DNA from 4 places in the Sinorhizobium sp. RAC02 genome. Region 2 is predicted to be linked to each of the others. Evidence: predicted binding sites of a transcription regulator. Region 2 holds the regulator's gene; each other region holds the start of a gene.
What was found. Region 2 encodes PhoB, which activates phosphate uptake and scavenging genes when phosphate is short. Its sites were predicted from a motif close to TGTCATNNANCTGTCAT; they were not measured.

Region 1 (7,656 bases), 1.9 Mb from region 2:
TGCGGGTGAGATCGCTCACCCAGTGCAGCTTTTCGCGGGCCTTGCGTTCTGAAACCTTTTCACCGCGCTGTACGCCCAGCACCTTTTCACCATCCGGCGAGGTAAGGATCATCCAGGAGAAACCGAAATCGGACCACATCCAGTCCCGCATCTGGTCGCGCACGAAGGTGTCGTCCGGCATGCCGTCCGCCAGTTCGTTGAACGCCTTGTCCCAGAAGGAGAGCTGGCTCTGGTACTGCACGACCTGGTCGATCTGGTGGCTGAACTCGTTGCGCACAAGGGTGCGCTCGGTCTCGGCGACGAAACTGTCGGCCCGCTCGATTGCATAGTCCAGAACGAGATAGTTGGCGGCTCCAAACAGCAGGACGATCATCAAGGCCGCCGCCCGGATCGCCCAACCTACACCGCGTCGCCGCGTCGTGCGGCCCAGTTCAGCCTTGCCCGTCATTGTTTCCCTGCCTGTCCCCCACCCTTTCCGGGCATTGTTGGGAGGAGGCTAACTGACAGACGGCAAAATTCGCTTAAACGGGCTGGTGAGTGAAAACTTAACTCACGCTCACCGGAAATGGGGATCACCCAGCCGGCGCGTAGCGCACGAAGGCGAATTCTGTGCCATCCGGCGACCAGTTCGGCACATTCATCGTGCCCTGTCCGCCGAAAAGCTCTAACAGAATCCGCGCGTTGCCGCCGTCCATGTCCATGAGGCGCAGGCGCACATCGAGATCGCGGGGATGATCGAAAACGTCGCCCTCGTAGGAGAGCACGAGCAGGTGTTTTCCGTCCGGCGAAGGGTGCGGGAACCAGTCACCATAGGGGCTGTCGGTGATGCGCGTCGGCTCGCTGCCGTCGGCACGCACGCGCCAGATCTGCATGTGGCCGGTGCGGCTGGAATTGAAGTAGATCCACTCCCCATCGGCAGAATAATCCGGCCCGTCATTGCGCCCTTCGCCGAAGGTCACACGCCGCTCCTCGCCGCCTGCGACCGGGATGGTGTAAATGTCGAAGACATCGCCCCGGATGCCACAATAGGCGAATGTTTCGCCATCCGGCGACCAGCCATGCCAGTAGGACGGCAGGTTCGGCGTTACCAGCCGCGGCGTGCCGCCCTCGGTCGGCAGCACATAGATCGCCGACTTGCCGAACTCGACCTTGTCGCTGATCGCCAGCAACGTGCCATCGGGCGAAAGCCCGTGGTCATTGTTGCAAAGCGTCGCAAACCCCGTGTCGATCTGCACGGGTTCGCTGCCATCAAGCGAAAGGCGATAGAGCAGCCCGTCGCCGTTGATGACCAGAAAACGCCCATCCCGCGAAAAGTTCGGCGCCTCGACGAGCCGCTCCGTCTGCCACACGACGCGCGTTTCGCCAGTAACGATATTGTGGATCTCGACGGAACTGCGCATGGCTTTCTCCAGTCGTTATTGTCGCTCGTCGACCACCGGCAACAGCTTCCGGCAGATGGATTGCATGAGCACGAAATTGCTGTGCTCGCGCCAGGTCGAAACGAAACCCCAGGCCAACAGCAAAAGGATGCAGATGAAGGCCACGCCGGTGATGACAAGGCTGCCGGTCGCAAGGCCGTAGATGCCGAACACTGCCGGCGTCGCGAAATAGGCGATCTGCGCCGAAACATGCCGGCCGGCCGATACGTCGCTCAGTGACCACAACCGGATGAGCCTGATTTCCTCCGGTGTGAAATCCGGGCGGTTTTCGTCACCGCCCGGCTCGCTGGAGCGCGCCTCCACGCCCTACCCCCGGTCCCGGAACCGGTTGGTGATCGGGTAGCGGCGGTCTCGGCCGAAATTCTTCTTGGTGATTTTGACGCCCGGCGCCGATTGCCGGCGCTTGTATTCCGCGATGTAGAGCAGGTGCTCGATGCGATGCACGGTGGCCGCATCATGGCCACGCGCAACGATTTCCTCCGTGCTCATTTCCAACTCGACGAGGCACTCGAGGATATCGTCGAGCACCGGATAGGGCGGCAGCGAATCCTGGTCGGTCTGGTTGGGGCGCAATTCGGCAGACGGCGCCTTGTCGATGATGTTGTTCGGGATCACCTCGCCCGTCGGGCCGAGCGCGCCTGGCGGCACATGCCCGTTGCGCCAGCGCGACAGCGCGTAGACCTGCATCTTGTAGAGGTCCTTGATGGGATTGAAACCGCCGTTCATGTCGCCGTAAAGCGTGGCGTAGCCAACCGACATTTCCGACTTGTTGCCTGTCGTGACGACCATCGAGCCGAACTTGTTGGAGATCGCCATGAGGATCGTACCGCGCGTACGGCTCTGCAGGTTTTCCTCGGTAATGCCCTCTTCCGTGCCTTCGAAGGTTTCCGACAGTGCCGAGAGGAAGCCTGTCACCGGCGCCTCGATCGGCACGATGTCATAGCGGCAGCCGAGCAGCTTGGCACAGTCGGCTGCGTCCTTCAACGAATCCTTCGAGGTATAGCGGTAGGGGAGCATCACGCAGCGCACCCGCTCCTCGCCCAGCGCATCGACGGCGATCGCCGCGCAGATCGCCGAATCGATGCCGCCGGACAGGCCGAGCACGACATTCTTGAAGCCGTTCTTGTTGACGTAGTCACGGAAGCCGAGCAGGCAGGCGCGGTAATCCGCCTCCTCCTTCTCCGGAATGCGCGACATCGGCCCGCCGTCGCAGACCCAGCCCTCGCCATGCTTCTTCCAGGTGGTGAGCGCGATCGTCTCCTCGAACTGGCTCATCTGGAAGGCGAGCGTCTTGTCGGTGTTGAAGGCGAAGCTCGCGCCGTCGAAGACGAGTTCATCCTGGCCACCGAGCTGGTTGGCATAGAGCAGCGGCAGGCCGGTCTCGATGACCTGCTTCAGCGCCACCTGGTGGCGAATGTCGACCTTGCCGCGATAGTAGGGCGAACCGTTCGGCGAGAGCAAGATTTCCGCTCCGCTTTCCGCCAGCGTCTCACAGACGCCGAGTTCGCCCCAGATGTCTTCGCAGATCGGAATGCCGAGACGCACGCCGCGGAAATTCACCGGTCCGGGCATGGCGCCCTGGTCGAAAACGCGCTTTTCGTCGAACTCGCCGTAGTTCGGCAGGTCCACCTTGTCGCGCACGGCGATCACCTTGCCGCCATCGAGCACGGCAACGGCATTGTAGCGACCCGTCTCATCCTGCCGCGGGAAGCCGATGATGACGCCGGGGCCGCCCTCGGCCGTGTCGGCGGCGAGAGCGTCGATGGCGCGACGGCAGGTGTTCAGGAAGGCGGGCTTCAGCACCAGATCTTCCGGCGGATAGCCGGAAATAAAAAGCTCCGTCAGAAGGAGGAGGTCGGCACCTTGCCGGGCGGCATCCTCGCGGGCGGCGCGCGCCTTGGCAAGGTTTGCGGCAACATCGCCGACGGTCGGGTTCAATTGCGCGACGGCGATGCGCAGCGTTGCCTTTTCAGTCTGGGAAGTCATGTCTGCGGACCCGTTTCCTTCAGAACAGTTCCAGCAAAAACGTACAGCGCTTTTGCGTCCGGAACTGCAAAAAACATAGGGACAGAGCGTTTTCGCGTTTCAGGGAAAGCGGAAAATGCCCTGGTGTCCGATCCTGCTGCCGCGCGCGGCTATCGCTCTCTCGAACGGTCGAGAAGCTCTTTAGAACATCACAAGCGCTTTGGGAATGAACCGCGACGCCGTTTGCGCGCGCTTCAGCACAAAACCCTCGTTTTTCAGGCAGTTCCGTCGACCATTGCGGCGGTGCAACAGAGGGAACCAAAGCACGGGGAGAACGTTGCAGAAACCGTTCATCTCCTGTTCAAGATGACATCCGTATGACAAATACACGAAACTTTTATGAAATCTGGAGACGGCTTTGGCTCTGTTCACTCCCGCAGCCGTGGCGATCAATACCACAGAAGGCCTTGCCGTCGAGGCAGGCTTTTTCGCGCGCCACGCCAAGGCGCTCGCCGTGCTGCGTTCGCTGGCCGTTTCCGGGCTTCTTGCGCTCCTGACCGTCATCGTCATCGAGTTGATCACGCGCGGTTCGGTCGAGCAGACCTGGATCTATTTCACCAATCTCGAACAGCCCGCCTGGACCACCACGGGCGTGTTCTTCCTGCTCTATCTCGCCATCGACGCGCTGATTGGCCGGCAGCACAAGGCGGTGCTGCTGGTATCCCCGCTCGTCATGCTGATGGGCGTCATCTCGCAGCAGAAACAGGTTTTCCTCACCGACCCGCTCTATCCGACCGACCTGCTTTTCGGTCGCCAGATCATGGAGCTGATGCCGGTGCTCGTGCAGGACAGGCCGTGGACCGCTGCGGGCCTCGCGCTTGCCGTCGTCGCTGCGGTTGTCGGCCTCATCAGCCTTTGGGTCTTCGCCTGGCGCCGCTTCCGTCCGCTGACCAGGAAAGAGCGCCTGACGCGGCTTGCCATTGCGCTGCCGCTGCTCGCCGGCTTCGTCTCGATCATGGACTACAACGAATTCTCCTGGGTCCGTGACCGGCTCAAGGTGTTCCCGATCATGTGGGACCAGGCGGAAAACTATCGCCACAACGGCTTCATGATGGCCTTCGCCATCAACCTGCCGATGGCCAACGTGCAGGCACCCTCCGGTTACATGATCGACGCGATCGACAAGATTCCGTCAAAGCCCATGCCGGTCGGCACGACGCACCGTTCCAAGCCCGACGTCATCGTCGTCATGAGTGAATCGCTGTGGGACCCGACGCGCCTCGAGAACGTAAAACTCTCGGCCGATCCGATGCCGGTGATCCGCGAAAACCAGAGCGGCGGCGTCTTCTCGCCGGAATTTGGTGGCCTGACCGCCAATGTCGAGTTCGAGGCGCTGACCGGCTTTTCCAACGCCTTCCTGCCGACGGGCAGCATTCCCTACCAGCAATATGTGCGCAAGCCGATCCCGTCGCTCGCCACGTTCTTCCGCGCCGAAGGCTATACCGCGCGCGCCATCCATCCGTTCTCCGGCTGGTTCTGGAACCGTTCGAGCGTCTACAAGGCCTTCGGTTTCCAGACCTTCAAGGACGTCGACAAGATGCCGCCGCTGGCAAAACGCGGCAACTTCACCTCGGACGAGGCACTGACCAAGGAAATCATCCGCCAGGCCGACATGCAGGAGGATCCGTTCTTCTTCTTCACCGTCACGCTGCAGGGCCACGGCCCCTATGACGACGGCCGCTATGCGAAGACCGACATCGACGTCGAAAGCAAGCTGGATGCGCGCGATACCCGCATGCTCGCAAGCTACGCCCAGGGCGTGAAGGAAGCGGACGGCAGCCTGAAGATGCTGATGGACTGGGCGAAGGAGCGCGACCGCGAGACGATCATCGTCGTCTTCGGCGACCACCTGCCGCCGCTCAACACGGTCTACCAGAATTCCGGCTACATGCCGGGCATCACCGCCTCGCGCAAGGGCACGCCCGAGCAGATGCAGAAGGAGCACGAAACGCCCCTCGTCATCTGGTCGAACAAGACCGGCGTGGAAAAGGAAGTCGGTACGATCAGCCCGGCCTTCCTCTCCTACTTCATCCTCAAGGAAGCCGGCTTCGAGCATCCCTACTACACCGGCTTCCTCGGTGCGGTGCACGACAAGCTGCGCGTCATCGACCGCTACATGCTGATCGACGCCAAGGGCAAGGGCACCGCCGGCTGGGCGCGCAAGAAGACGATCGACCCCCTGGTGCGTGACTTCCGGTTCCTGCAGCACGACATCATGTTCGGCAAGCAGTATGGCTTGGAGCGTTTCTTCAACTCCCATGCGGAACTGATGGCGGCGGGCTTCTGACAAGCAGCCGAACCGCGCTAGGCTAGGGCTCCGATTCCTTTTTCCGGAGCCCCGGCCATGAGACCCTTCGACGACGCTGCCCAGATCCTCTTCGGCAAAGCCGCCGACGAACTCGACGAGACCGAACGCGAGGTCCTTCTCCACTCCCGAGAAGGGAGAATCCTGTCGGAAGACAGGAACGTTGCTTACGAATCGAAACAATCGGTCGGTGAACGCATCGCCGACGGCATTGCCCGCGTCGGTGGCTCCTGGGCCTTCATCATCGGCTTCCTTGTCTTTCTCGTGCTGTGGACGGTCGGCAACACGATCGTGTTCGCGCGCGAGGCCTTCGACCCCTACCCCTTCATCTTCCTCAATCTCGTGCTTTCCATGATCGCCGCCCTCCAGGCGCCGATCATCATGATGTCCCAGAACCGGCAGGCCGCCCGCGACCGCTTCGAGGCCTCCAAGGACTACGAGGTCAACCTGAAGGCGGAGATCGAGCTCATGGCGTTGCATCACAAGATCGACACGCATTTCCTCGACGAGATCGCCGCATTGAAGCTGGAAGTGCTCCGCCTGCATGACGCACTTCGCCAAAAGTGAGCAACGCGTCAATACAACCAGCGCTATATGCTACTTTAGGCTGAGCAATTTATAGAAGAAATTAAGATTCTGGGTGCACGATAAAAGTGCATCCGTATTTTGGATGCGGGAAAGCCTTGCCGTCAGACAATTCCAAGGAGGAGATGTCATGCACGTCCTGTCCCGCCTGTCGAAGGATCGCACCGGAACCTCGGCATTGGAATTCGCGATCATCGCGCCCCTGTTCTTCCTCGCGCTTTTCACGTTGATCGCTTACGGGGTCTATCTGAGCGTCACCCATTCGGTGCAGCAGATTGCCGCCGATGCAGCCCGCACGGCGGTCGCGGGTCTTAACTCGAATGAGCGCGTCACGCTCGTCAACCGCTACCTTACCTCTTCCCGCCTCGACTATTCCTTCATCAACCGCACGAAGATGAAGGTTCTGGTCACCGAGGATCCCAACAATCCGGACCAGTTCACCGTCACGATCTCCTATGATTCCAGTGATCTGCCGATCTGGAAGCTTTTCACCTTCGCATTGCCGCAGGAGAAGATCGAGCGTTATGCCACCGTGCGCGTGGGAGGGTACTGATCATGAAGCGTCCGCACGATCTTATCGCCAACCGCTCCGGCAATATCGGCACGCTCGCGGCCCTCAGCCTGCCATTGATCATTTTCTCGACGGCCCTTGGCGTCGACTACGGCTACCTCACGGTGCAGCAGCGCCAGTTGCAGGCGACGGCCGATCTCGCAGCCATTGCCGCCGCCGCCAATGTCGTCGAAGCGGAAAAATCCGCTGCCACCTATTTCGCCCTCAACAACCTGTCGGTGTCTGTCACCGGCAAGGACGGCCTCGTCATTCCACCCGCAACGTCGGTAACGACGAAGTCCACGCAGGCCGTCGCCAAGGTCGAACGCGGCCGCTACACGGCCGATCCCGATATCGCCCCTGAAGACCGTTTCAAGCTCGCCAGCACGGAAGCCGATGCCGCCCGCGTGGTCCTGACACGTCCCGGCGATCTCTTTCTCGCATCGATGTTCATGCCGAAATCGCCCGTGCTGACAGCGACCGGCTCCGCCTCGCGCACGAAAGTCGCTGCCTTCTCGGTCGGCACACGGCTCGCCAGCCTGAATGACGGCATTCTCAACGCACTGCTCGGGAAACTTCTCGGCACCAACCTGTCGCTCAAGGTGATGGACTACCGGGCGCTGGTCGATGCCGACATTTCCATCCAGCCGTTCCTGAAGGCCATTGCGACCGAACTCAACCTCACGGCTGCGACCTATGAAGACGTGCTGAACGCCGGCGTTACCATGCCGCAGCTTCTCGCCTCCATGCGC
Region 2 (7,656 bases):
CAACCAGCTGACGGGGGACCTCGAGTTCACCTCGCCTCAGACGCTGGTGGCCTTCGCGCTTGGCATCACGCTGTTTGTCATCACGCTTTGCCTTAACATCTACGCCCTCTATATCGTGCGCAAATACCGGGAGCAGTACGAATGAGCCAGGTCTCTACGAGCCCCTCGATGGCCGCCCTAGGTGCTGCCGCCAAGCCTCAACGCCGCGATATCGGTCTGCGTGGCCGCTACGCCGCCGAACGGCGCTTCCGTCTCTACGGCATGGCCGCAATCAGCTTTGGCCTACTGTTCCTGTTCCTCCTGCTGTTTTCGGTTGTCTCCAAGGGCTATACCGCCTTCCAGCAGTCGATGATCACCATTCCGGTCGAATTCTCGGAACAGATCATCGACAAGAACAATGAGCGCGCCACCAATCCGCAGAAGCTGGTCTCGGCCAACTATCCGGTCGTTGCCCGCAACGCACTTGCCAAGGTGCTCGGCGTCAGCGAAGACGACCGCGCCGGCCTCAAGGCGGTCAACGGCATGATCTCGGACAGCGTCCGCGTTCAGCTGCGTGACCTCATCACGGCCAATCCGGCACTCATCGGCACCACGCAGACGGTCACCTTCCTCGCCCACGGCGATCTCGACTCAGCGTTCAAGGGGCAGATCGATCTCTCCGTCGCGGAGAGCAACCGCAAGATCTCCGACAAGCAGCTCGGCTGGATGAACCAGCTTGCTGAAACCGGCGCGCTCGCCAAGCATTTCAATACCGGTATCTTCATCAACGGCGCATCGAGCCGTCCGGAAGCCGCCGGCGTCGGCGTCGCGGCCGTCGGCTCGCTCTTCATGATGCTGATCGTGCTCGCGCTGTCGCTGCCGATCGGTGTGGCCGCCTCGATCTATCTCGAGGAGTTCGCCCCGAAGAACCGCTTCACCGACCTCATCGAAGTCAACATCAACAATCTCGCCGCGGTGCCGTCGATCGTCTACGGTCTGCTCGGCCTCGCCGTCTTCGTCAACTTCGCGGGTTTCCCGCGCTCGGCAGCCCTCGTCGGCGGCCTGGTGCTGACCCTGATGACGCTGCCGACCATCATCATCGCGACCCGCGCCGCTCTCAAGGCCGTGCCGCCGTCGATCCGTGCAGCGGCCCTCGGCCTCGGCGCCTCGAAGATGCAGACCGTGTTCCACCACGTCCTGCCGCTCGCCATGCCGGGCATCCTGACGGGCACGATCATCGGCCTGGCGCATGCGCTCGGCGAAACCGCACCGCTGCTCTTGATCGGCATGGTCGCCTTCGTCGCGGACATTCCGTCAACGCCGCTTGAGCCCGCAACGGCCCTTCCGGTGCAGATCTACATGTGGGCGAACGAGGCGGAACGCGCCTTCGTGGAGCGCACGTCGGGAGCGATCATCATCCTCCTCATCTTCCTCATCCTCATGAATGTGGGTGCAATCCTGTTGCGCCGCCGTTTTGAACGGCGCTGGTAGAAGGTTATAGACAGATGAACATCATGTCAGAAGCAGCAGTCGAGAAAGCGCTGGACAAGAAAATGAACGACATTTCCATCAAGATGATCGGCAAGGACGTTTCGGTCTACTACAGCGACAAGCGCGCCCTCTACGACGTCAACCTGAACGTCCGCGAAAACACCGTGACTGCGCTCATCGGCCCGTCGGGCTGCGGCAAGTCGACGTTCCTGCGCACGCTGAACCGCATGAACGACACGATCGAAGGCTGCCGCGTCACCGGCCGGATCACGCTCGATACGGATGACATCTACGATCCGAGCATCGACGTCGTGGAACTGCGCGCCCGCGTCGGCATGGTGTTCCAGAAGCCGAACCCCTTCCCGAAGTCGATCTATGAAAACGTCGCCTACGGCCCGCGCATCCACGGCCTCGCCAAGACGAAGGCGGACATGGATGCCATCGTCGAAAAGAGCCTGCAGAAGGCCGGCCTCTGGAACGAGGTGAAGGACCGTCTGCAGGAAGGCGGCACCGGTCTCTCCGGCGGCCAGCAGCAGCGCCTCTGCATCGCGCGCGCCGTCGCCGTCAGCCCGGAAGTCATCCTGATGGATGAGCCGTGCTCGGCGCTCGACCCGATCGCGACCGCCAAGGTCGAGGAACTGATCCACGAGCTGCGCGCCAACTTCACGATCGTCATCGTGACGCACTCGATGCAGCAGGCGGCCCGCGTCTCGCAGCGCACCGCCATGTTCCACCTCGGCAATCTCGTCGAGGAGAACGACACCGACAAGATGTTCACCAACCCGGACGACCAGCGCACGCAGGACTACATCATGGGCCGCTTCGGCTGACGCGATCGTCGCCAAAGCCCTGAAAACCCGAGCGCATTAAGGACAGAACCATGTCATCGACCCATATCGTCTCGATTTACGACGAAGAACTGAAGTACCTCTCCCGCCGCATCTCCGAGATGGGCGGCACGGCCGAGCAGATGGTTGCGGATGCCGTCCGCGCCCTGGTCGCGACCGATGGCGCTCTGGCGCAGAAGGTCATTTCCGAGGACGTCATCCTCGACACTGCCGAGCGCCAGATCAACGAGAAGGCGATCGTCACGATCGCCAAGCGCCAGCCGATGGCGGCGGACCTGCGCGAAATCATGGGCGCCATCCGCATCGCGGCCGAACTGGAGCGCGTCGGTGACCTTGGCAAGAACACCGCCAAGCGCGTCATCGCGGTGCAGAGCTCGGGCATGCCGCGCAAGCTCACCCGCGGTCTCGAGCATCTCGCGGAACTCGCACTGATGCAGCTGAAAGAAGTCCTCGACGTCTACGCGACCCGCTCGATCGAGAAGGCCAAGGCCATCCGCGAGCGCGACGACGAGATCGACGCGATCTACACGTCGCTGTTCCGCGAACTCCTGACCTACATGATGGAAGATCCGCGCAACATCACGCCCTGCACGCATCTCCTGTTCTGCGCCAAGAACATCGAGCGCATCGGCGACCACGCGACCAACATTGCGGAAACCATCTACTACATGGCGACCGGCTCGCAGCCCGAGGGTGAACGCCCGAAGGACGACACCACGACGTCGGTGGTCACTGCCGACGTTACCGACGCCTCCGAGTAAGGAGTTTCACCTCCATGGTGCCCAGAATTGCCGTCGTCGAAGACGAGGAGGCGCTCAGCGTCCTCCTGCGCTACAATCTCGAGGCCGAAGGTTTTGAGGTCGATACGATCCTGAACGGTGACGAGGCCGAGATGCGCCTGCAGGAGCGCCTGCCGGACCTTCTCATCCTCGACTGGATGCTGCCGGGCGTTTCGGGCATCGAGCTGTGCCGGCGGCTGCGCCAGCGTCCGGAAACCGAGCGCCTGCCGATCATCATGCTGACGGCACGCGGCGAGGAAAGCGAGCGCGTGCGCGGGCTAGCGACCGGCGCCGACGACTATGTCGTCAAGCCGTTCTCGACGCCGGAGCTCGTCGCGCGCGTTCGCGCCATGCTGCGCCGTGCAAAACCCGAGGTCGTCTCGACGGTGCTGCGCTGCGGCGATATCGAACTCGACCGCGAGACGCATCGCGTGCACCGTCGCACCCGCGAGGTCCGCCTCGGCCCGACGGAGTTCCGCCTCCTGGAGTTCCTGATGACCTCGCCAGGCCGCGTCTTCTCGCGCTCGCAGCTTCTCGATGGCGTCTGGGGCCATGACATCTATGTCGACGAGCGCACCGTCGACGTGCATGTCGGGCGCCTGCGCAAGGCGCTCAACTTCGCCAACATGCAGGACGTCATCCGCACCGTTCGCGGCGCTGGCTACTCGCTGGAAACCTGAGCCAAGCGTTTCCTCCCAAGGACGGAAATGGGCCCTTCGGGGCCTGTTTGCGTTTTTGGGGCTGCGCGTCTCTCGCCAGCACAAAAGAAAAGGGCCCTTCCGGGCCCTCATCGCATTCAGCTCTTCGTTTCTGCTAGCGCATCCGGCGCCGTTCAGCCGATGGCTGGTAGGCGAGGCGCTGGTGGTAGGTGCAGTAGGGTGAGTTGTCCGGGGACTCGTTGCCGCAGAAGTGGAAGTCGTCGTTCAGCGGGTCGCCGATCGGCCACTTGCAGGTGCGCTCGGTCAGCTCGGTCAGTTCCAGCTTCCGCGACATCGGCACAACCACTTTGTTGCCGTTGGCGGGAACCGGAAGCTGCTCCGTCTGTGCGTCGAAATCGGCGTCGATGTCTTCCTTGGCGAGGATCGCGCCGGTCGGGCGCGCCGCCACGCGAGCGGGGACCGGACGGGCCGCGAAGTTCGACGGCCGCGGCGTTGCAACGGCCGGACGCTTCGGGCGGGCGGCGGTCGGCGTGCCGCCGGCTTTCGCGCGGCCCGGCAGGTTCAGGCGGTGCACCTTGCCGATGACGGCGTTACGGCTGACGCCGCCGAGCTGCGCTGCGATCTGGCTCGCGCTCAGACCTTCGCTCCAGAGCTTCTTGAGTTTCTCGACCCGCTCGTCTGTCCAGTTCATCTTCTCGTCTCCGTTCGACGCTCGCGATGCGGGAATCCCTCATCGCGTTCCGGATGGGTCCGGAACTTGAACGCCCTAACTCTTTTGGTGACTAGTTCCGCCGCTTGCAGTCTAGTAATTGGTCTTTAACCTAGAGTTCGGGGGACTCTGTGACAAGAGTCGCGGGAATCGGTGCGAATCGATTTCGGAGTTTTCCCCAACTTGCTGCCCTGGTGTGACTCAAGAGCGACACCTTGCGCGCGTATCGTGAATCCTCACGTTGCGGTAGGTTCAGCGGCATTTTAGACGTGCATTTCATTGACATTGCAGGGAGAAATGCTGATAGTGCCGCATGCCGCCGAAAGGCGGTTTTTGATTTTTCTAAAGCCTGGAAAAGTCAAGCCGTAAACGAATCTTTCCGCATCTCTTTTCGGGGGACCTGCGCCATGGCCGATGCCGCGCCGCTCTATGAAACCTATATGCGTGCACCGCTCCGGTTCACGCGCGGGGAGGGCGTCTGGCTGATCGCCGAAAATGGCGAGCGATATCTCGATTTCGCCGCTGGCGTCGCCGTCAATTCGCTGGGCCATGCGCATCCCCATCTCGTCGCCGCGCTGAAGGATCAGGCCGAGAAGGTCTGGCACCTGTCCAACCTCTATGAGGTTCCGGGCCAGGAAAGCCTTGGCCGCCGGCTGACGGAGGCGACCTTCGCCGACAAGGTGTTTTTCACCAATTCCGGGGCGGAAGCGCTGGAATGCGCGATCAAGACGGCGCGGCGCTATCATTTCGCCAAGGGCCACCCCGGCAAGTTTCACATCATCACCTTCGACGGCGCCTTCCACGGCCGCACGATCGCCACCATCGCGGCCGGCGGACAGGAAAAGTACATCGAAGGTTTCGGCCCCAAGGCGCCGGGCTTCCTCAAGGTCCCCTTCGGCGACATCACAGCCGTCAAGGATTCGATCACCGAGGAAACGGCGGCCATCCTGATCGAGCCGGTGCAGGGCGAGGGCGGCATCCGCCCCGTTCCGAAGGAATTCATGCAGGAGCTTCGCCAGCTCTGCGACGAGTACGGCCTGCTGCTCATCCTCGACGAGGTGCAGTCCGGCGTCGGCCGCACCGGGCGCCTCTTCGCCTATGAATGGTCCGGTATTGCGCCGGATATCATGGCGGTTGCCAAGGGCATCGGCGGCGGCTTCCCGCTTGGCGCCTGCCTTGCCACGAACGAAGCGGCTGCCGGCATGGTCGCCGGCACACATGGCTCGACCTATGGCGGCAACCCGCTCGCCATGGCTGTCGGCAATGCGGTGCTCGACGTCGTGCTGGAAGACGGGTTCCTTGATCATGTCCGCGACGTCGCCCTCGTCTTCCGCCAGGGCCTTGCGGCCCTCAAGGACCGTTTCCCGGAGATCATCGAGGATGTCCGCGGCGAAGGCCTGATGCTCGGCATCAAGGCAAAGATTCCGGTCGCCGACCTTCTGAAGGCCGTGCGTGCGGAAAAGCTGCTCGGCGTGCCCGCCGGCGACAACGTGCTGCGGCTTCTGCCGCCGCTTACCGTCACGGCGGAAGAGGCGCGCGAGGGGCTCGCCCGCATCGAGCGCGCAGCCGAAAAGCTGACGGCGGCGAAAGCCGCATAAGCAGGACCGAGACAGACAGGACACATCATGGCCAAGCATTTTCTCGACCTTTCCGCCGTTTCGGAAAGCGATCTCCGCGTCATCATGGACGATGCGCACACGCGCAAGGCCGCTCGCAAGGCCGGCACGGAAGAAAAGCCGCTCGCCGGCAAGATGCTCGCGATGATCTTCGAGAAGCCGTCCACCCGAACCCGCGTCTCCTTCGATGTCGGCATGCGCCAGCTCGGCGGCGAGACGCTGTTCCTGTCCGGCACCGAGATGCAGCTTGGCCGCGCCGAGACGATCGGCGACACCGCCAAGGTCCTGTCGCGCTACGTCGATGCCATCATGATCCGCACGACGGACCATAACCGTCTGCTGGAGCTTGCCGAACATGCCACCGTGCCTGTCATCAACGCGCTGACGGACCTGACGCATCCCTGCCAGATCATGGCCGACATCATGACCTTCGAGGAGCATCGCGGCTCGACGAAGGGCAAGACCTTTGCCTGGACGGGCGACGGCAACAATGTGCTGCATTCCTTCGTCGAGGGCTCGGCCCGCTTCGGCTACACGATGAGGATGGCCGTGCCGATGGGCTCCGAGCCGGACGACAAGATCCTGAATTGGGCGCGCGACAATGGCGGCAATATCCTGCTCGGCCATGATCCCGAGGCGATCATCGACGGCGTCGATCTGGTCGTCACCGACTGCTGGGTCTCGATGAACCAGGAACACCGCGCCCGCGGCCACAACATCTTCCAGCCCTATCAGGTCAACAAGCAGCTGATGGCGCGGGCGAACGACGATGCGCTCTTCATGCATTGCCTGCCGGCGCATCGCGGCGAGGAGGTCACCGACGAGGTGATCGACGGCCCGCAGTCGGTGGTCTTCGACGAGGCGGAAAACCGCCTGCATGCGCAGAAGTCGATCCTCGCCTGGTGCCTCGGCGCCGTCTGACGCGCGTCTTGAAAAACACGCCGGCCGATACGATCTAGGGGCCATCACAGGGCGCTGGAAGGCGCTCTCTCTGGCGCATGCCCGTCCGGTATGGAATGATCCGGGTGATAGCGCGCTGAATCACGGTAGAATGCCGGTCGCAAGCAGCCGGGCCCATGGCCCGGTGGCTTCCCGGTGTGCAAGGAGCAGAATGATGATGGCTGACAATGCCTTGAAACTCGGTGAGCTCGGTTATTCCGGCGACGACCATATCCTGCCGTTTCAGGTGGAAGGGCTCGACGTGCGCGGTCGTGCCGTGCAGCTGGGTCCCATGCTCGATACCATTCTGGGCCGGCACAATTATCCTGCCCCCGTCGCTCGGCTGCTCGCCGAGGCGATAACGCTTACCGTGCTGCTCGGCACCTCGCTGAAGTTCGAAGGCAAGCTGATCGTCCAGACCAAGGGCGACGGCCCGGTCGACCTGCTCGTTGCCGATTTCTCCGCACCGGAGAATGTGCGCGCCTATGCCCGCTTCGATCAGGCAGCCCTTGATGCTGCCATCGCCGCCGGCACGACGGAGCCGCATGAGTTGCTCGGCAAGGGCATTCTGGCCTTCACGATCGATCAGGGCACACACACGCAGCGCTACCAGGGCATCGTTCCGCTCGACGGCGA
Region 3 (7,656 bases), on a different replicon from region 2:
ACTCTGCCGGACGGCCATGTCGCCGGCGACATCACACGCGAGCCGCTGGAGTTCCCGATGGCCCGTGACCTGCGTCTGCAAGCGCTCGCCCGCGGCGACGAGGGTTTCCTGCTGGCGCTCGGTTATTCCACCCAGCGCGGCTACGCCCGCACCCATCCCTTCGTCGGCGAAGTGCGCATCGGCGAGGTCGAGGTGGAGCTGGATATGCCGGAACTCGGCTTTTCCGTCTCGCTCGGCCGCGTCCAGGTGACCGAGTGCCAGATGATCGCGCAGTTCAAGGGCTCGGCGAAAAACCCGCCGCAGTTCACCCGCGGCTATGGCCTCGTTTTCGGCCAGAGCGAGCGCAAGGCCATGGCGATGTCGCTGGTCGACCGGGCTCTGCGCGCGGAAGAGTTCGGCGAGGACATCGTGGCGCCTGCGCAGGATGAGGAGTTCGTCATTTCCCATTCGGACAACGTCCAGGCAACCGGCTTCGTCGAGCACCTGAAACTGCCGCACTACGTGGATTTCCAGGCCGAACTCGATCTCGTACGCCGCATGCGGCGGGAATACGAGGCCGCGCAGAACATCGATCTTCCGGAGGCCGCAGAATGAATACGACCGACCTGGCGACCTACAATTTCGCCTATCTCGACGAACAGACAAAACGCATGATCCGCCGGGCGATCCTGAAGGCGATCGCCATTCCGGGCTATCAGGTGCCCTTCGCGTCGCGCGAAATGCCCATGCCCTATGGTTGGGGTACCGGTGGCGTGCAGGTGACGGCGGCGATCCTCGGACCGGACGATGTGCTGAAAGTCATCGACCAGGGCGCCGACGACACGACGAACGCCGTCTCCATCCGCGCCTTCTTCCAGAAGGTGGCCAATGTCGCGGTGACGACGAAGACCCGCGAGGCGACGATCATCCAGACGCGCCACCGCATTCCGGAAGAAAAGCTGACGGCCGGGCAGACGCTGGTCTACCAGGTGCCGATCCCGGAACCGCTTCGCTTCCTCGAGCCGCGCGAGACCGAGACGCGCAAGATGCATGCGCTGGAAGAGTATGGCCTGATGCATGTCAAGCTGTACGAAGACATCGCCAAGAACGGCCATATTGCCACGACCTATGCCTATCCGGTGAAGGTCGAGGGACGCTACGTCATGGACCCGTCGCCGACCCCGAAATTCGACAATCCGAAGATGCACCGCTCGGAGGCGCTCCAGCTTTTTGGCGCGGGTCGCGAAAAGCGCATCTATGCCGTGCCGCCCTATACCGAAGTCGTCAGCCTCGATTTCGAGGACCATCCCTTCGAGATCCAGACCTTCGACAAGCCCTGCGCGCTGTGCGGCGCGGAGAATGTCTATCTCGACGAGGTGGTGCTCGACGACAGGGGCGGGCGGATGTTCGTCTGCTCGGATACCGACCACTGCGAAGACCGCTGCGCCCACGGCCACCGCGGTCCTCTCGCCTATAACAAGGAGGCTGCCGAATGACCGACATGCCGCTTCTCAAAGTCCGCGACATCTCGAAATTCTACGGCGCGCGCATCGGCTGTAAGAACGTCTCCTTCGACCTCTGGCCCGGTGAAGTGCTGGCGATCGTCGGCGAATCCGGCTCCGGCAAGACGACGCTGCTGAATTGCCTCGCAACGCGGTTGATGCCGAGCTCCGGCGCCGTCGAATACCGCATGCGCGACGGCCAGATGCGCGATCTCTCCCGCATGAGCGAGGCGGAGCGCCGTTTCCTGATGCGCACCGACTGGGGCTTCGTGCACCAGAACCCGGCGGATGGCCTGCGCATGGCCGTGTCGGCCGGCGCCAATGTCGGCGAGCGGCTGATGGCCGTCGGCGAGCGGCACTACGGCAACATCCGTGAGACGGCCGGATCCTGGCTCGGCCGCGTCGAGATCAGCGTCGATCGCATCGATGACCAGCCGCGCGACTTTTCCGGCGGCATGCGGCAGCGCCTGCAGATCGCCCGCAATCTCGTCACATCGCCGCGCCTCATCTTCATGGACGAGCCGACGGGCGGCCTCGATGTTTCGGTGCAGGCACGCCTGCTCGACCTGCTGCGCGGCCTCGTCCAGGACCTCGGTCTCTCGGCGATCATCGTCACGCACGATCTCGCCGTGGCGCGTCTCCTCTCGCATCGCATGATGGTGATGAAGGACGGTCTCGTCATCGAGCAGGGCCTGACCGACCGCGTGCTCGACGATCCGCGCGAAGCCTATACCCAGCTCCTCGTCTCCTCGATCCTTCAGGTCTGAAAGCATGGTCCCGAAAAGTGGAATCCGGTTTTCGGACGAGACCATGCGTCAAAAGGAAAAGTGACATGCCCACACCCCTCGTTGTCTCCGAAGTGGCGAAGAGCTTTACCATGCATCTTCGCGACGGCATCCGACTGCCTGTCATGTCGAATGTCACCTTCTCCGTGAAGTCAGGCGAATGCGTCGTGCTGGGCGGACCGTCCGGTATCGGCAAGAGTTCGCTGCTCAAGATGGTCTACGGCAACTACGCCGTCGATAACGGCCAGATCCTGGTCGATCACGATGGTAAGCTGCTCGATCTCGCGACCGCCGATCCACGCACGATCCTGTCGGTTCGCCGGGCGACGCTCGGTTACGTCAGCCAGTTCCTGCGCACCGTGCCGCGCGTTGCAGCCGTCGATGTCGTGGCCGAACCACTCACCGCCCGTGGCGTCGATGCAGCCGAGGCGAAGGCGACGGCAGAGGCCATGCTGGCCCGTCTCAACCTGCCGCGCGAACTGTGGCAGCTGCCGCCCGCCACCTTCTCCGGCGGCGAACAGCAACGCGTCAATATTGCCCGCGGCTTCATCACCGATCACCGCATCCTGCTGCTCGATGAGCCGACCGCCTCGCTCGATGCGAAGAACCGCGCCGTCGTCGTCGGCATGATCGAGGAGAAGAAGGCGGCCGGCGTCGCGCTGCTCGGCATCTTCCACGACGAGGACGTGCGCGAAAAGGTCGCCGACCGCATCGTCGACGTCTCTGCCTTTTCGCCGCGAAAGGCCGCCGCATGACCAAGCTGTCCGAAACACCGCTGATCCACCCGACAGCCGTCGTCTCCGATACGGTGCTCGGCCGCTACACCGAAATCGCCGAGAACTGCCGCATCAGCGAAGCCGAGATCGGCGACTATTCCTACATCATGGATGGCGGCTCGGTCTGGTGCGCAACGATCGGCAAGTTCGCCAATATCGCCTCGTCGGTCCGCCTCAACGCCACCAACCACCCGATGTGGCGCGCGACGCTGCACCACTTCACCTATCGGGCCAACGATTACTGGCCCGATGCGGAGCAGGAACCGGATTTCTTTGCCTGGCGGCGCGAGCATCGCGTCACCGTCGGCCATGACGTGTGGATCGGCCATGGCTCGACGATTTTGCCGGGTGTCACAATCGGCAACGGGGCTGTCATAGGGTCCGGCGCGGTCGTCACAAAAGACGTCGAACCCTACATGATCGTCGGCGGCGTGGCAGCGAAAGTCATCCGCGAACGCTTCCCGCGAAGCATCGCCGAACGCATGGAAAAACTCGCCTGGTGGGACTGGGATCATGCCCGGTTGCGTGCCGCTTTGGACGACTTTCGCAAACTTGACGCAGAAGCCTTTCTTGCCCGTCACGACGGTTGAGCGGGCATGTGCAATGCCGGAAATTCAGGCCTGTGGACTGTAATTTTTCCGACATGAAACTGACATCGCCGCTTCATCAACAGCGTTTACAGCCAATCCCGAAAACGACATCGCCCCACCATGGGCTCGTTACTGGAAATTAAGAGGGATCCGCCATGTTCCGACTGAAGAATGTCACCCGCCGTTTTGGCGAGCGCGTTGCGGTCGACGCTGTGACCTTCGACATCCCGCAGGGCCAGATGGTCGGCGTCATCGGCCGCTCGGGTGCCGGCAAGTCCACCATGCTGCGCATGATCAACCGTCTTGCCGATCCGAGTGAAGGCTCGATCCATTTCAACGACGTCTTGGTTTCGTCGTTGCGCGGTTCGGCACTGCGCAACTGGCAGCGCGACTGTGCGATGATCTTCCAGCAGTTCAACCTTGTGCCGCGCCTCGACGTCTTGACCAACGTGCTGCTCGGCCGCCTCAACCACCGTTCGACGACGCTCAGCATCCTCAATCTCTTCACCCGCGAAGAGCGCATCATGGCGATTGCCGCCCTCGAGCGCCTCGGCATCGAGCAGACGGCGCTCCAGCCGGCCGGCACGCTGTCCGGCGGCCAGCAGCAGCGCGTGGCGATTGCCCGTGCCTTGATGCAGAACCCGAAGATGCTGCTCGCCGACGAGCCGATCGCCTCGCTCGACCCGCTGAACGCCAAGATCGTGATGGACGCGCTGCGCGACATCAACGAGCGCGAAGGCATCACTGTGATCACCAACCTTCACACGCTCGACACGGCACGCGCCTATTGCGAACGCATCATCGGCATGGCGCACGGTCGCGTCGTGTTCGACGGGTCGGCACGCGAGCTCGACAGCGAAGCGGTGCGCACGATCTACGGCACAGGCGCCGATGGCGCGGAGATCGACGAGAGCCTCACCTCCACGGCGATCCGCAACCCGGCCCGTCAGGACAATATCAAGGAATCCGCCAGCCCGACACCGCTGGCACTGGCCGGGCTCTGAGCCCCGCCGGGATCGAACGACCCGCGTAAAGGGTCAGACAACTTCCAGTCCGGCAAAGCCGGTCAAACAGGAGAGAGACCATGCTGAAGAAAGTACTTCTCGGCGCCGTCGCGCTCATCGCGCTCGCCGGCCACGTCCAGGCTGAAGACCTCAAGGAATTCCGCGTCGGAATCATCGGCGGCGAAAACGAAGCCGACCGCCTGCGCAACTACCAGTGCCTCGGCGATCACCTGAAGGCCGAACTCGGCTTCGAGAAGGTCTCGTTCTTCCCGGCTGCCGACTATGACGGCGTTATCCAGGGCCTGCTCGGCGGCACGCTCGACTATGCAGAACTCGGCGCGTCCGGCTTTGCCAAGATCTACCTCGCCAAGGCCGACGCCGTCGAGCCGATCCTGACGACCGTCCAGACCGACGGCTCGACCGGCTACCACTCGATCATGGTCGCCCGCAAGGACAGCGGCATCACCAAGCTCGAAGACCTCAAGGGCAAGAAGCTCGGCTTCGCCGACCCGGACTCGACCTCGGGCTACCTCGTACCGCTCGTCACCCTGCCGGAAGCCATCGGCGGCCCGGTCAAGGAATATTTCGCTGAAACCGGCTTCGGCGGCGGTCACGAAAACCTCGTCCTCGAAGTGCTGAAGGGCACCTTCGACGCCGGCACGACCTTCGGTTCGGGCGTTGGCGAGTGGAAGGACGGTTACACGTCCGGCAACCTGCACAAGATGGTCGAGAAGGGCATTCTCGACATGAACGACATCGTCGAACTCTGGAAGTCGCCGCTGATCCCGAACGGCCCGATCGTCGTTCGCACCTCGATGGCTGACGAGACCAAGGCGAAGTTCAAGCAGTTCATGCTCGACCTGCCGAAGAAGGACGCAGCCTGCTTCTCCGCCGTCATGGGCGGCGACTTCACCGCGTTCACGGAAGTCAATGTCGACTTCTACAAGCCGATCATCGACGCCCGCAAGGCAACGATCGGCGGCTGATAGCCACGCAGACACTGGCGCCGGCCGCAACCCGGCCGGCGCCTCGTCTTTTTTGAGCCCAGGCGGAACAGACATGGCCTTGAACACGCTTCACGACGGCTTCAGCGAGAAGGGCGCTCTCATCGAGCGGCACTGGCAGGAGCTGAACGCACGGCGCCGCCTCTACACCTGGCTCGGCCTTGCCATCCTGGCCGTCGCGCTTTCCGGTTCGCTGTGGTTCGCCAACGAGACGAATGCCGGCAAGTTCTTCGACCGGCTGCCCTATCTCTTCGACTTCGTCGGCGACATGGTGCCGCGCGATGGTCTCGAAGTGTTCCGCGCGCTGTTCGATCTGCCGTCGCCCTATGACGACGGCAGCTTCAAGTACAATTATCCCGAAGGCCGGCTCTACCTCACCGAGAGCTTCTACATCCCGGAATATTTCCATAAGATGCTGGAGACGCTGAACATCGCGCTGTTCTCCACGCTGATCGGCATGGTCTTCGGTTTCCTGCTCTGTTTCCTCGCGGCCAAGAACCTCGTCGCGAACCGCCTGCTGCGCGGCTTCGTTCGCCGCTTCATGGAAATCCTGCGCGCGTTCCCGGAAGTGGTGCTCGCAGGATTCTTCCTCGCCATTCTTTCCCTTGGGCCTCTCCCAGCCGTCATCGCCGTGTCGATCCATACGGTCGGCGCACTCGGAAAACTGTTCTTCGAGGTGGTCGAGAATGCCGACATGAAGGCGGAGGAGGGGCTTCGTGCCGTTGGCGCCAGCTGGATCGAGCGCGTCTGGTTCGGTATCGTGCCGCAGGTCCTGCCGAACTTCATGAGCTACTTCCTGCTGCGCCTTGAAATCAACGTGCGCGCCTCGACGATCATCGGTGCCGTCGGCGGTGGCGGGATCGGCGAATTGCTGCGCCTGTCAATCGGCCAGAACCATCAGGCCAAGACGCTCGCAATCGTATTGCTGCTGCTCATCACCATCATCGCCGTCGACCAGTTTTCCGCCTGGCTGCGCCGTAAGCTCGTCGGCGATCATGCCTTCCGGCTGGCCCAATAGGAGTGTGCCATGACGACCCTCAATCCCGCACAGATGGATGAGATCGCGGCACGCCATCCGGCCGTCTTCCACCGCTCGTTCTGGCAGCGTTTTCGCGTGGCGTTCATCACCGGCGGCTTTGTGCTCTACGCGCTCTATTGCTGGTGGTTCTTCGCTATCGGCCATGTGCTGACCACGGCCAACTGGAACATAGCCGGCACCTACCTCGCCGACTGGGTTTCCTACGAGGTGCGACCGGAAGTGGCGATCGCACCCGATGGCGCCATGAAGCTCACCTATCCGCGCTTCTCGCCGCTCGGGCCCAATGCCGCGCCGGACTGGGTAGAGATCGAGCTTGGCACGATGACCCGCACCACGCCGGCCGCAGATGCCGCAAGCACGGCGGCCAAGAAACCGGCATCCATGGGCTTCATGGGAACCGGCGCCACCCTCGGCGGCTCGGCCGCTGCCGTGGAGGGCCTGGCAACGGCGACGACGCGCGAGGAAGAGGTGGTCAAGCGCGCGAAGATCACGCTCAATTCCTCGACGAGCGTCGAGGTCGTGCCGGAGCGCGTGACCGTCCAGCATGCCGGCGAGACGCTGGTCGTCGATATGGACGGGGCCGAGATGGCGGTCGAGGGCGCACTTCCGGCCTGGGCGACGCAGAAGACGCCAGGTCAGAAGATCACGCTTGCATTTGGCTTTGCCGGCTGGGGCGAGATCGAGCCGGGCGATATCAGCATCCGCAGGCGCTTCCTCGGTTGGGCGAACTTCATCTTCGACACGAACTCGCCCTTCCATGGAAAGTCGACTTCGGAAGTCGTCTCGCTGATCACCTCGGGTGACCGGATCGACGCGAAGCAATCGAACCTCTCGCTTGCCTGGAATAACATCCTCTACAATGCGGAATGGCAGCATCTCGACGTGTGGACGAAGCTGCTCCAGACCATCGTCATGGCCTTTGTCGGCACGCTGTTCGCCATGCTGCTGGCCTTCCCGCTCGCTTTCCTTGCGGCGCG
Region 4 (7,656 bases), 1.2 Mb from region 2:
CCTGCGCGAGGGCAGTGCGCATGCCGGAACGGGCGGCGGTCACCTCCTCATGTCGATGGGCGGCGGCGTCGCGTTCGCGCACCAGAATGCCGTAGTCCCGGGCCGCCACGTCCAAGACCTTGCGCTCCGCTGCCAGCGCCTCGATCTCGGCCTTCAGCGTCGAGAGCCCGTGTTTACGCCCGGAGGGGCGATAGAATTCGTCCGCTTCCAATTTCAGCGCGGCAAGCCCCGTAGCCATGTCCGAAAGGCCGGAGCTGGCGGAAAACAGCATCGAGCCGAGTTCGCCCTCACTCTTCAGGATGTCCTCTCCGCCCTTTTCGATGCTCTCGTCATCCAGCGAGAACATGGTGCGGTAGGCGTTGCGGTCCATGCCGCCGAGCACGGAGGCGAAAAGCGTATCCGGTAACGGCCGGTCATCGACGGATACGAGCGAGGCCTGGTTGCGTTTGAGGCGATAGGCGTCGTGGCGCTCACCGCCGATGGAAAGCCGGCCGCCGACGCGCATCAGCGAGTAGGGGTGCAGAAAGCCGTAGGCACTCGATTTCTCGATACCAAAGAGCAGGTCGAGATAGGCGGAGAACAGGGTGGATTTGCCGGCCTCGTTGGGGCCGTGCACGAGGTGGAAATCCGGTTTTCCCAGCCGCACCGGGCCGAAATCGAGACTGCGATCGGTGAATTTTCCATAGCGGACGAGGTCGAGGCGATCGAGGCGCATGGCGTCTACGTCCTCTCGCCGTCGCCGCCAAGGCGGGCAAGCACGGCATCGGAACCCTGAAGGGCGAGTTCAGAGAGCAACGCTTCCTCCGCCATTTCATCAGCTGCCAGCAGGCTGCGCGCCTCCTTTGGCAGTTGACGCAGAAGGTCGGTCACGGTCTCGCGCAGTTCCTCGCGAAATGCGTGGCTCCGCACCACATCCTCATGCATCAGGCGCGAAAGTTCGGTGACCGGCCCTGCATCGACATTGCTCGCTACCAGCGGCAGGGACACGGCAAGTTCCACCGCCTCCATCCAGCATTCGCCAAGCGAGGCGGCGAGGTTTTGCAACTCGCCCAGCAACAGATCCTCATCGCGGCGTAGGCGCCAGGCGAGCGGCGTGGCGCCGGTCAGGAGTAGGCGTGCCACCAGATGCGCGCTGGCAGCCGCTTCCCTCGCCCGCGCCAGAACGGTCTCGGCACGGTCGAGCATGCCGCGCCAGTCGTCGATACCGGCAAGATCCAACGTCAATCGCTCGAACACGGCGACGGCAACACCGCGCTCCTCGCAGGTGATCGTGCCGTCTTCCGCGATGGTCGCAAGCGTTATGCCCTTCGGTCCACCCTCATTGATGTCACGGCCCTGCGGATTGCCGGGCATGACGATCCACGGCTTTTCCAGGTGCACGCGGCGCTGGTGGATATGGCCGAGCGCCCAGTAGTCGAACCCGTGGGCGGAGAGGTCGGCGATGCTCGTGGGCGCATAGGGATCGTGGCTGCTCGCGCCCGCAAGGCTGGTGTGCATGAGGCCGATGTTGACGGCATCCGCCACCGGCCCGCGATAGGTCGGCAGCAGCGAGGTGGGCGCATGTGGCTGGGCGAAGCTGACGCCGTGGATGTGAATCTCCCGGCCGTTGTCGAGTGCGCCCGCTCTCACCGGTTTGCCGCGACCGTCGAAGACGTGCACGTTCGGTGGAAAGGTCAGTTCGCGGGTGATCTGCGACTGTGCATCGTGGTTGCCGCGAATGAGGTAGACGCGAATGCCGGCCGCCTCCAGCCGGCGCATCTGGCCCATCAGGAAGAGCGCCGTCGCCATCGAGGTCTGCGAGCCATCATAAAGGTCGCCGGCGATGATGACGGCGTCGACCTCCTCCGAAATGGCGAGATCAACGATGCGCTCCAGCGCCTTGCGCGTCGCGCCGCGCACGAGATCGCCGAGTTCGGCGTTGCGCAAAGCGAGCGAGGTGAGCGGCGAATCAAGGTGCAGGTCTGCGGTGTGGATGAAGCGGAAAGGCATGGCCGGACAATCACCTCAGCCCTCCCGCCGGTCAATGCTTGCAGTAATGTCCGCCGGGTTATGCAGGAAAGAAATCGATCCCCCCTGAAAAGGCCGGAGAAGAAACAGGAAAAAAGCCCGTTGCCTGACCGTTCGCATTTACACGCATCGTTCAATATCTATGATCAAATTATCTGAAAACCTTCACAATCATTTGACATGGTCCCTCATAATACCTATATTTCCCCTCATGAGTAGCACGATAGAAATCTCCCAGGGCATGTTTAAACTCTACCATCAAGTCAGCCGCCTGGTGAACGAGTGCATGATGGACGAAGGTGTATCGCTCGCCCGCAGCAAGTTCCTGCTTCTTCTGGAATGTCAGGGCCCGCAGCGGTCGACGGATATTGCCTGCGCACTTGGTTTCGCCCCCCGCACGGTGACGGAAGCGATCGATGGTCTCGAGCGTGACAAGTTGGTCAAGCGCGAGCCGGATCCGAAAGACCGTCGCGCCAAGATCGTTTCGATTACGGATACCGGCCGGACGGTGATCTCCGCCGCCCAGCAGCCTCAGCACAAAATGATCGAGGCGATCTTCAACGTCCTCACCGAGGAACAGAAGCAGCAGCTCAAGGGCATTATCGGCTGTCTCAGCGAGAAGACAGACGCGCTGCAGCGGGAAAGAGACAAGACCGAAGGTGGTGCCGACGCGGCGCCCGTTCGCCCTTTGCAAGCCGTCGGCTAAGCCCGCCGACACCATGAATGACAAAAGGCCGGGATCGCGAGATCCCGGCCTTTTCAGTTTGGCAATGTGCCAGATGCAGTGTCTCCCCCAAGAGGAAGAGACGCCGCGCTCCGGTGTTCATTACATCGCGTTCATCGGGCCGATACCGAAGAACAGCGTCTCACCGGACGAGTCGTCGACGCCGTCATTGTCGGTCACGACAAAGCCGTTGCCGGCAGCGTCGATGGTGAAGCCTTCGACCTTGTCGACGACGAAGCCGTTGGTGGCGCCCTTCAGGTCGGGAATGAGGTCGCGGACCTCTTCTTTCTTGACGACCGGCAGGTCACCGCCGAGCTTGGCCGGCTTCAGGTCGGCAAGCGCCACGCGGTAGAGCTTCTTCAGCTTGGCAGCCTGACCGATCAGGTTGTCACGCTCGATGATGTAGGCGTAGTCACCGCTCGCCGTGATTTCGGAAAGGCCGACCCAGCCGGCTTCGGTCTTTTCGAGCGGATAGCGCACGGCGCCCCACTCTTCCGACGACGGCTTGTAGGAAACGAGCTTCACGAAGCCCTTCTCGTCATCACCCCATTCGCGCTGCATGGCCATCCAGAGAACCTGGTCATCGCCTTCGCCAACGCTGGTGATGCCTTCGAAGCCAAAGCGCTTCTCGCCGGCGCGCAGCTCGGAGGGAATGGCGATTTCCTTCTCGATCTCGCCCTTCTTGTTCACGTGGATGATGGCGTGGCTGTACAGCTTGTCAGCATCGCCTTCATTGGCGAGCCAGAAACCGCCTTCGCCGTCCGGCGTCAGGCCTTCGCTGTCGAGCTTCTGCGCGGCAGCACCATTGCGCGTGATGCGCAGGGCATCGACGATCTTCGCCGGCTTGGCGGTTGCATCGATCGTGAAGACCGTCGGCTGCGAAGCGTAGAAGGAATCGTTGACGGCATAAAGCATGCCCGGCTTGTCCTTGACCGGAGCGAGGCCGGACAGTGCGCCAAAACCGATCAGTTCGCCGTCCTTCTCGGTGGAGACGATCTGCGGATAGGCGGCTTCCCCTTCCGCGCGCTCATAGATCATGACGTGCGAACGGGCGCCGCCGTCTTCGACGAGGTCGGTTTCGTTGGCGGTCACGAAGAGGTTGCGGCTCGGAATGGCGACGGCGCCTTCCGGACCGACACCCGACGGCAGGAGCTGGAGAAGCTCAGGCTCGGCACCGGTGTCCTTGTAGACGCCAACGATGGAGGCGCGCTCGGCGAGCACGAAGAACAGGTTGTCGTCACCGAACTTGGCTGCTTCCAAGCCTTCCGGTTCGACGCCCTTCTTGTTGCGCTTGTCCGGGTAGTGACCGATCTTAGCGATCTCGCGCTCGAAGCCGGCACCGTTCTCGTAGACAACCTTGCCGGTCTTGTCGAAGATCGTGAAGCCGCGTGCGCCGCCCTTCCAGTCGCCTTCGTTGGCAACAACGAAGCGGTTGTCGTCCAGCCACTTCACGGCGTCGGGCTCGCGGGCGACATCCTTCATCTCGCCGGTGAACTTCAGCGCGCCGTCCTTCTTGGTGTCGATGCCTTCGAGGCTGACGGTGCCAGCCGAGAAGTGGCTTTTCACGTCACCCGTCTTGCCATCGATGATGACGATGTAGTTGTTTTCCTGCAGCGTCAGCGCAATCTCGTCCAGGCCGTTGAAGGCGACGAATTCGGGCTCCGGGTCGTCGCCGGCGACGTCGGCAAGGCCGGTCAGCGTGACGTGCTTGATCGAACCGCAATCGACGATTCCGTCCTTGAGCGACAGGATCACCAGATCGCCGGCCGGCATCTGCGGAATGGCGCCATCATTGACCTCTTCGTCGCGCTCGTTTTCGATGGCGATCGCGGCGATCGTCTTGTCCTTGTTGAGGGCAATCGAGTCCGGCTGGCCGCCAAGGTCGCAGGTCGTGTCGATGGCCTTCGAGGCCATATCGACCTGAGCGAGGACGCCGGACGGCTTGACGAAGCTTTCGCGGGTGTTGATCGCGACGAGCGCCTTGCCGCCGGCAATCGTTACCGAGGTGGGCTCGCCTTCGAAGGCGACGGTGCCGCCAGCCTTCGGGGCCTTCGCATCGGTAATGTCGATGAAGCCGATCGCCTTGTTCGGGCTGTCGGAATAGACAAGCGTGTTGCCATCCTCGGACGCAGCAATAATTTCGGAGGAGGTCGGTGTTGCCTTGTCCTTGCCTTCCGGCAGGTTGTCGGCAACGGCAAAGGATGCAATGCGATTGAATACAGGCTCGGCGCTGGCGGCAGGGGCCACCGATGCGGCGAGGACCGCTGCCAGGGCAGCAGTGAGCGAACGGGTTTTCATGAAAGCCTCCGGGTCAAAAGGAACCCGGCGGTTCTGAGGCTTTCGTGTTACAGGCCGATGACAATTCGACTACAGCCGCGGACCATTCCCCGCAAATAAAAGGGGGCCCGGATGAACCGGACCCCGACCCTGAAATTCAGGATTGGCGGCGGAGTGGGTAACCGCCCTCCCCCATAGCGTCGCGCATGACACGCAAGGACCCTGCAGGCTTTTGAAAGCCGAATGCGCCCTTGAGCCGAACCGGCCAAAGGACGGATGCAGCAGCAGCGGATCAGCTGTTAACGGCGTCCTTCAGACCCTTGCCGGCCGAGAACTTCGGCACGTTGCGGGCCGGGATCTCGATCTCGGCGCCGGTCGAAAGGTTGCGGCCCTTCGAAGCTTCACGGCGCGACACGGAGAAATTGCCGAAACCGACGAGACGAACGTCGCCGCCGCTCTTGAGTTCGCCCTGGATCGTCTCGAAAATGGCGTCTACAGCAGATGCTGCGTCCGTCTTCGACAGGCCCGACTTCTCAGCGACCGAGGATACGAGTTCATTCTTGTTCATGTTTCCACCCCTTTCTTACGGTTTGAAACGACTCATACAAGTCGGGGGCAGAATACGCATCGGCCTTCGCCTCGCAAGAAAATTTCGTCGCAATCCCCTGAGAATCCGGGGTTTACACACGTTTTTCAACGAAAAAGACCGGCACGAAGGCCGGTCTTTTCCAGTTTCACTCCAAAACGCCGGATTGCTTAGCCGGCATTAAGGCTCAATGCGCGATCGCGCCGTTGGCATCTTCGGTCGATTCGACCGCCGGAACCTTGGCCGCTTCGGCAGTTCCGTCCCATTCGATCGGCTCGGGCCGACGCACGAGCGCATGCTTGATGACCTCGCCCATGCGCGAGACCGGGACGATCTCCATGCTGTTCTTCACGTTGTCCGGAATGTCCGCCAGATCCTTGGCGTTCTCTTCCGGGATCAGCACCTTCTTGATGCCACCGCGAAGCGCTGCAAGCAGCTTTTCCTTCAGGCCGCCGATCGGCAGGACCCGGCCGCGCAGCGTCACTTCACCGGTCATCGCCACATCCTTCGAGACCGGGATACCGGTCATGATGGAGACGATGGCGGTTGCCATGGCGATACCAGCCGATGGGCCGTCCTTCGGCGTCGCACCTTCGGGAAGGTGGACGTGGATGTCGGTCTTGTCGAAGCGCGGCGGCTCGATGCCGAAATCGACGGCGCGCGAGCGGACATACGAGGCCGCCGCCGAAATCGATTCCTTCATCACGTCCTTCAGGTTGCCGGTCACCGTCATACGGCCCTTGCCACCCGGCAGGCTGACGCCTTCGATGGTCAGCAGCACGCCGCCGACTTCCGTCCAGGCAAGACCGGTGACGACACCGACCTGATCCTCGCCCTCGGCTTCGCCGTGGCGATAGCGCGGGACGCCGAGGAAGTCGTGGATGTTCTCCGCCGTGACTTCAACATTCTTCGACTTGCCCTTGATGATCTCGGTCACCGCCTTGCGGGCGAGCTTCATCAGTTCACGCTCGAGGTTACGCACGCCCGCCTCGCGGGTGTACTGCTGGACGACCGCCATCAACGCGCCGTCGGTGACCGAAAATTCCTTCGGCTGCAGCGCGTGGTCGCGGATCGCCTTCGGCAGCAGGTGCCGCTTGGCGATTTCCAGCTTTTCCTCTTCCGTGTAGCCGGCAATGCGGATCACTTCCATGCGGTCCATCAGGGGTGCAGGAATGTTCAGCGTGTTTGCCGTCGTCACGAACATGACGTTGGACAGGTCGTATTCGACTTCCAGGTAGTGATCCATGAAGGTCGAGTTCTGTTCCGGATCGAGCACCTCGAGCAAAGCAGACGACGGGTCACCACGGAAATCCATGCCCATCTTGTCGATCTCGTCGAGCAGGAAGAGCGGGTTGGACTTCTTCGCCTTCTTCATCGACTGGATGACCTTGCCGGGCATCGAGCCGATATAGGTGCGGCGGTGACCGCGGATCTCGGCCTCGTCACGCACGCCGCCAAGCGCCATGCGGATGTATTCGCGGCCGGTCGCCTTGGCGATCGACTTGGCGAGCGAGGTCTTGCCGACGCCCGGAGGGCCGACGAGGCACAGGATCGGCCCCTTGATCTTGGTCGAGCGGGCCTGCACGGCGAGATATTCGACGATGCGCTCCTTGACCTTGTCGAGGCCGAAATGATCCTCGTCGAGGATCTTCTCCGCGGCGTTGAGGTCGGTCTTGATCTTCGACTTCTTGCCCCACGGAATGCCGGTCAGCCAGTCGAGATAGTTGCGCACGACGGTGGCTTCCGCCGACATCGGGCTCATCTGGCGCAGCTTCTTCATCTCGGCATCCGCCTTTTCGCGGGCCTCCTTGGAGAGCTTGGCCTTGACGATCTTCTCTTCCAGTTCGGCCATCTCGTCGCGGCCGTCTTCGCCGTCGCCGAGTTCCTTCTGGATCGCCTTCATCTGTTCGTTCAGGTAGTACTCGCGCTGGGTCTTCTCCATCTGGCGCTTGACGCGCGAGCGGATGCGCTTTTCGACCTGCAGAACCGAGATTTCGCCTTCCATGAAGCCGAGCGCCTTTTCAAGCCGAAGCTTGACGCTCGTCGTCTCGAGCATTTCCTG

Region 1: a site for PhoB is predicted at 3,771-3,787, ahead of BSY16_RS04425 (LTA synthase family protein). Genes of this name have one in related genera too.
Region 3: a site for PhoB is predicted at 3,682-3,698, ahead of phnC (phosphonate ABC transporter ATP-binding protein). Genes of this name have one in related genera too.
Region 4: a site for PhoB is predicted at 5,076-5,092, ahead of BSY16_RS07875 (esterase-like activity of phytase family protein). Genes of this name have one in related genera too.

What each region holds. Positions count from the first base shown of each region.
Region 1 is NZ_CP016450.1:939,775-947,430, reverse strand. Features, by position in the region: gene BSY16_RS04445 (diguanylate cyclase domain-containing protein) at 1-448, opposite strand, end outside; gene BSY16_RS04440 (TolB family protein) at 573-1,400, opposite strand; gene BSY16_RS04435 (ammonium transporter) at 1,416-1,742, opposite strand; gene BSY16_RS04430 (NAD+ synthase) at 1,746-3,425, opposite strand; gene BSY16_RS04425 (LTA synthase family protein) at 3,823-5,751, shown strand; gene BSY16_RS04420 (DUF1003 domain-containing protein) at 5,809-6,336, shown strand; gene BSY16_RS04415 (TadE/TadG family type IV pilus assembly protein) at 6,485-6,907, shown strand; gene BSY16_RS04410 (pilus assembly protein TadG-related protein) at 6,910-7,656, shown strand, end outside.
Region 2 is NZ_CP016450.1:2,794,322-2,801,977, reverse strand. Features, by position in the region: gene pstC (phosphate ABC transporter permease subunit PstC) at 1-145, shown strand, start outside; gene pstA (phosphate ABC transporter permease PstA) at 142-1,470, shown strand; gene pstB (phosphate ABC transporter ATP-binding protein PstB) at 1,485-2,300, shown strand; gene phoU (phosphate signaling complex protein PhoU) at 2,351-3,079, shown strand; gene phoB (phosphate regulon transcriptional regulator PhoB) at 3,094-3,777, shown strand; gene BSY16_RS13440 (GcrA family cell cycle regulator) at 3,911-4,447, opposite strand; gene BSY16_RS13435 (aspartate aminotransferase family protein) at 4,873-6,063, shown strand; gene argF (ornithine carbamoyltransferase) at 6,091-7,002, shown strand; gene BSY16_RS13425 (Hsp33 family molecular chaperone) at 7,199-7,656, shown strand, end outside.
Region 3 is NZ_CP016452.1:1,422,420-1,430,075, forward strand. Features, by position in the region: gene BSY16_RS27605 (carbon-phosphorus lyase complex subunit) at 1-594, shown strand, start outside; gene BSY16_RS27610 (alpha-D-ribose 1-methylphosphonate 5-phosphate C-P-lyase PhnJ) at 591-1,475, shown strand; gene phnK (phosphonate C-P lyase system protein PhnK) at 1,472-2,248, shown strand; gene phnL (phosphonate C-P lyase system protein PhnL) at 2,314-3,021, shown strand; gene BSY16_RS27625 (DapH/DapD/GlmU-related protein) at 3,018-3,632, shown strand; gene phnC (phosphonate ABC transporter ATP-binding protein) at 3,788-4,636, shown strand; gene phnD (phosphonate ABC transporter substrate-binding protein) at 4,717-5,622, shown strand; gene phnE (phosphonate ABC transporter, permease protein PhnE) at 5,696-6,658, shown strand; gene phnE (phosphonate ABC transporter, permease protein PhnE) at 6,668-7,656, shown strand, end outside.
Region 4 is NZ_CP016450.1:1,638,353-1,646,008, forward strand. Features, by position in the region: gene BSY16_RS07860 (ATP-binding protein) at 1-715, opposite strand, end outside; gene BSY16_RS07865 (metallophosphoesterase family protein) at 721-1,989, opposite strand; gene BSY16_RS07870 (MarR family winged helix-turn-helix transcriptional regulator) at 2,219-2,713, shown strand; gene BSY16_RS07875 (esterase-like activity of phytase family protein) at 2,834-5,029, opposite strand; gene hupB (DNA-binding protein HupB) at 5,301-5,576, opposite strand; gene lon (endopeptidase La) at 5,782-7,656, opposite strand, start outside.